Regions from separate parts of the Bordetella petrii genome, predicted to be linked through region 2. Evidence: predicted binding sites of a transcription regulator. Region 2 holds the regulator's gene; the other holds the start of a gene.
What was found. Region 2 encodes HrcA, which represses chaperone genes, less so after heat shock. Its sites were predicted from a motif close to TTAGCACTCNNNNNNNNNGAGTGCTAA; they were not measured.
Positions count from the first base shown of each region.

Region 1: the regulator HrcA is predicted to act here: its motif matches at 1,332-1,358, upstream of groES (co-chaperone GroES).

Region 1 covers NC_010170.1:4,144,821-4,147,286, forward strand. Annotated here, with positions in the region: gene BPET_RS19945 (trifunctional serine/threonine-protein kinase/ATP-binding protein/sensor histidine kinase) at 1-1,174, shown strand, start outside; gene groES (co-chaperone GroES) at 1,422-1,709, shown strand; gene groL (chaperonin GroEL) at 1,743-2,466, shown strand, end outside.
Region 2 covers NC_010170.1:1,601,418-1,603,883, reverse strand. Annotated here, with positions in the region: gene hemH (ferrochelatase) at 1-945, opposite strand, end outside; gene hrcA (heat-inducible transcriptional repressor HrcA) at 1,000-2,007, opposite strand; gene BPET_RS07860 (NAD kinase) at 2,123-2,466, shown strand, end outside.

The sequences.
Region 1 (2,466 bases), 2.5 Mb from region 2:
GGTTGCCTCGCAAGCCGCAATTTCGATCGAGAACGCCCGCTTGTATCGCGAAGTGGCGGACAGCGAGGCGCGATTCCGCAGCCTGGTCGAAGCCAACATTATCGGCATCGTCACCTGGCATGCCGATGGAACCATCGTAGAAGCCAATGATGTTTTCCTGCGCATGGTGGGATACAGCCGGGAAGACCTGGAATCCAGACTGATACGCTGGGACGAGCTGACGCCGGAAGAATTCCGCCTTGCCACCGAGCAGGCGCAGCAGCAATGCAGGCAGACGGGCCGCGCCCACCCGTTCGAGAAAGCCTATATCCGGAAGGATGGCAGCCGCGTGTCCGTTATCGTCGGCCTGGCGCTGTCCGGAACCGGCCAGGGAATCGGCTTCGTGCTCGACCTGAGCGAACAAAAGCAGGCGGAAATGAAGTTCCGCGAAAGCGAGCAGCGCTACCGCGAGGTGCAGACCGAGCTGGCCCACGCCACGCGGGTGGCCACCATGGGACAGTTGACGGCCTCGATTGCCCATGAAGTCAATCAGCCCATTGCCGCTACGGTAACCAATGCCGAGGCCGCGCTGCGCTGGCTGGATCTACAACCGGCCGATACGCGCGAAGCCCGCCTTGCGCTTGGCCGTATCGTCAAAGACGCCAACCGCGCCGGCGAAGTGCTCAACCGCATCCGGCAATTGATCAGGAAGGCGCCGCCACGGAAAGAGCCCGTGGATATCAACGAGGCAATCCGCGAGATCATCGAGCTTACGCGCGGAGAAGCCAAGAAGGGCCACGCCGCCATACAGACGCAGCTGGCGGACGGACTGCCGCTTGTTGAAGGCGACCGCGTGGAACTGCAGCAGGTGCTGCTTAACCTCATCATCAACGCGCTCGAGGCGATGACGGGCGTGCACGATGGCTTGCGGCAAGTGCATGTCAGCACCCGCAAGGCCGACCGCGGACTGGTGCTGGTGGCCGTGCGCGATTCGGGCCCTGGCTTCGGCCTGGACGACAACGAACGCCCTTTCACCGCGTTCTATACGACAAAGTCTACGGGCCTGGGCATGGGGCTTTCGATCTGCCGCTCGATCATCGACGCGCACGGCGGCCGGCTGTGGGCAAGCGAAAACTCGCCGCGCGGGGCCGTGGTTCAGTTCACGGTGCCGGCTCATCCGGCGGTTGCGGCGTGAGGCGGAAGCACAGTTCCGGCTGAGGTGCGGGTCATGGTGGCGCCGGATAAAGAGGGACAAAACATTGCCACAGGCACCGGCCAGGCAGGTGCAGTTCGCCCCAAATATGTAACAGCGCCCCCCTCCCCCCTTGAACCACGCCGCATGATCCCTATAATTAGCACTCGCTGCCGGTGAGTGCTAACACCGCCTCCCGGCCTGAATCCGATCATTTCACCCTTCTCTCTATAGAAACAGGAGTTCCCTCATGGCCCTGCGTCCCCTGCACGATCGCGTGATCGTCAAACGCCTGGACAACGAGCGCAAGACTGCCTCGGGCATCGTTATCCCCGACAGCGCCGCTGAAAAGCCGGATCAAGGCGAAGTGGTTGCCGTTGGCCCGGGCAAGAAGACCGAAGACGGCAAAGTGCTGCCGGTTGACCTGAAGGCTGGCGACAAGGTTCTGTTCGGCAAGTATGCCGGCCAGTCGGTGAAAGTCGATGGCGAAGAGCTGCTCGTCATCCGCGAGGAAGAAATCCTCGCCGTGATCCAGTAATTACCTGAACCGAATTTTCGAAGGAAGCTCATAATGGCTGCCAAGCAAGTCCTGTTCGGCGACGACGCCCGTGTCCGCATCGTCCGCGGCGTGAATGTCCTCGCCAACGCTGTCAAAACCACCCTCGGCCCCAAAGGCCGCAACGTTGTGCTCGAGCGTTCGTTCGGCGCCCCCACCGTCACCAAGGACGGCGTGTCGGTTGCCAAGGAAATCGAACTGAAAGACAAGTTCGAGAACATCGGCGCCCAGCTGGTCAAAGACGTTGCCTCGAAGACCTCGGACAACGCCGGCGACGGCACCACCACCGCCACCGTGCTGGCCCAGGCCATCGTGCAGGAAGGCCTGAAGTACGTTGCCGCCGGCTTCAACCCCATCGACCTGAAGCGCGGCATCGACAAAGCCGTGTCCGCCGCCGTGGCTGAACTGGCCAAGCAATCCAAGCCGGTCACCACCAGCAAGGAAATCGCCCAGGTTGGCTCGATCTCGGCCAACAGCGACGAATCCATCGGCAAGATCATCGCCGACGCGATGGACAAGGTCGGCAAGGAAGGCGTCATCACCGTCGAAGACGGCAAGTCGCTGGACAACGAACTGGACGTGGTCGAAGGCATGCAGTTCGACCGCGGCTACCTGTCGCCCTACTTCATCAACAACCCCGACAAGCAAGTCGCCGCGCTGGACGATCCGTACGTCCTGATCTTCGACAAGAAGATCAGCAACATCCGCGACCTGCTGCCCGTGCTGGAACAAGTCGCCA
Region 2 (2,466 bases):
GCTGATTTCTTCCAGCGTTTCCAGGCAGTCGGCCAGGAAACCCGGACACACCACGTCCACCTCGGTAACACCTTGGGCCGCCAGAACCTTCAGAGTGGGTTCGGTATAGGGTTCGAGCCAGCGCGCGGCGCCGAAGCGGCTCTGGAAGGTGACTTCGACCTCTTCGGGCGCGAGTCCCAGGCGCTCGCGCAGCAGGCGCGCCGTTTCGAGGCAGTCGCGGTAGTAGGGATCACCCAGCTCGATGGAATAGCGTGGCAGGCCATGAAAGCTCATTACCAGCTTCTGCGGCCGGCCATGGGCCTGCCAGTAGCCGGAAATATGGGCGGCCAGGGCATCCAGGTAGCCGGGGTCGTCGTGAAAACGCTTGACGAAGCGCAACTCGGGCTGGTCGCGCAGGCGCGCGGCGTGCGCGGCAACCGCATCGACCACGGTGGCGGTGGTGCTGGCCGCGTACTGGGGATACAGCGGCAGGGTCAGTATGTGTTGGCAGCCCCGCTGGCGCAGCCGCTCGATGGCCTGGGCAATGGACGGCTCGCCGTAGCGCATGGCCAGCTCGACCTGCACCGCATGGCCGCGTTGGCTCAGCGCCCGCTGCACACCTTCGGCCTGCCTGCGGCTGTATACCAGCAGCGGCGAGCCTTCTTCCATCCAGATGCCGGCGTAACGCGGCTGCAGGCGGCGCGGCCGCCGCGCCAGCACCATGCCATGCAGGATGGGCCACCATAGATAGCGGGGAATCTCGATGACGCGGCGGTCGGACAGGAAATCCGCCAGATAGCGGCGGATGTCGCGCGGCGCGGTGCTTTCGGGCGTGCCCAGGTTGACCAGCAGCACGCCGACGGGCCCGGGCGCGCGGGAAGGCGGGTTGTCGTCGAAGGGGTCCGCCTGGCGGGGTTCGGGCAGGTAGCGCTCGGGCCACAAATACTTGAACAGGCGAAGAAACACAAAACACCCCTCTGGGCGCCCTCTCCGCGAAAAGAAGGTTGGCCCGCTACAGATTTATTGGTTGTGGCTGAACGCGTTGGAAAGCAGCCGCGCAGTGATGTCGACAATGGGAATGACGCGCTCGTAGGCCATGCGGGTGGGCCCGATGACGCCCAGGGTGCCGATGACCCGGCCGTCGGCTCCGTAGGGCGCGGTAATGACCGAGACTTCTTCCATGGGCAGCAGCTGCGAATCGCCGCCTATATAAATTTGCACGCCCTGCGCGCGGCTGGAGATGTCCAGCAACTGCAGCAGGTCGGTTTTCTGCTCGAACAGCGAGAACATCTTGCGCAGGCGGTCCATGTCGGACGCGATGTCGGTGACATCGAGCAGCTTGCGCTCGCCCGAGATGATCATGTCGTCGCCATCTTCGGCAGCCTCGGCGCCGGCTTCCACCGCGGCCTGCATCAGGCGCGAGATATCTTCGCGCAACTGCGCCAGTTCGGTGGTCAGCGTGCGGCGCACGGCGTCGAACGACTTGCCGGCGAAATGGACATTGAAGAAATTGCCGGCCTCGATCAGCTCGGCTTCGGAGTAGTCGCGCTGCACCGACAGGATGCGGTTCTGCACGTCGCCATCGGGGGTGACGATGATGAGCAGCACCCGCTTGCCCGACAGCCGGATGAATTCGATCTGGCGGAACACCTGGGCACGCTTGGGCGTAAGCACCACCCCGGCGAACTGCGTCAGGTTCGACAGCAGCGCCGCCGCCGCGCTGACCGCCCGCGACGGCTCGGTGGCCGTGAGCGCGGCCTCGCCGAACTGCTGGGGCTGGAATTCGAAGGGCTGCACCGCCAGCAGCGAGTCGACGAACATGCGGTAGCCGCGCGGCGTGGGAACGCGGCCGGCCGAGGTGTGCGGACTGTGGATCAGACCGAGGTCTTCGAGGTCGGCCATGACATTGCGAATGGTGGCCGGCGAGAGGTCGAATACCTTGGAAAGCGTGCGCGAACCGACCGGTTGTCCGTCGGCGATGTGGCGTTCAATCAACGCTTTCAGCAAGGCGCGTGCACGATCATCCATATAAGCTATTGTAGGGAAACTTTTGGAAATGGGCGATTTTTGTCCAGCGGCGGAACATGCGGCCCCATATAATCGCCCAATCCGCTGTTCCCTTTATCACTCGGTTGCTTTCGCCATGCATTTTCCCACCGTCGCCCTCATCGGCAGACACCAGGATACCGGCCTGGACGCTCCGCTGCGCGCCCTGGCGCACATGCTCGAGCAGGCCGGGCGCCGCGTGCTGGTCGAGGCCGACACCGCCAGCAATACGGGCGTGCACGAATACCCCGTGGCCACCCTGCAAGAAATCGGCGCCACCGCGTCGCTGGCCGTGGTCATGGGCGGCGACGGCACCGTGCTGGGCGCGGCACGCACCCTGGCGCCCTACGGCGTGCCGCTGGTCGGCATCAACCACGGGCGGCTGGGCTTCATCACCGACGTGCCCCTGCAAGAGGCGCATATTGCGCTGGCGCGGGTCAT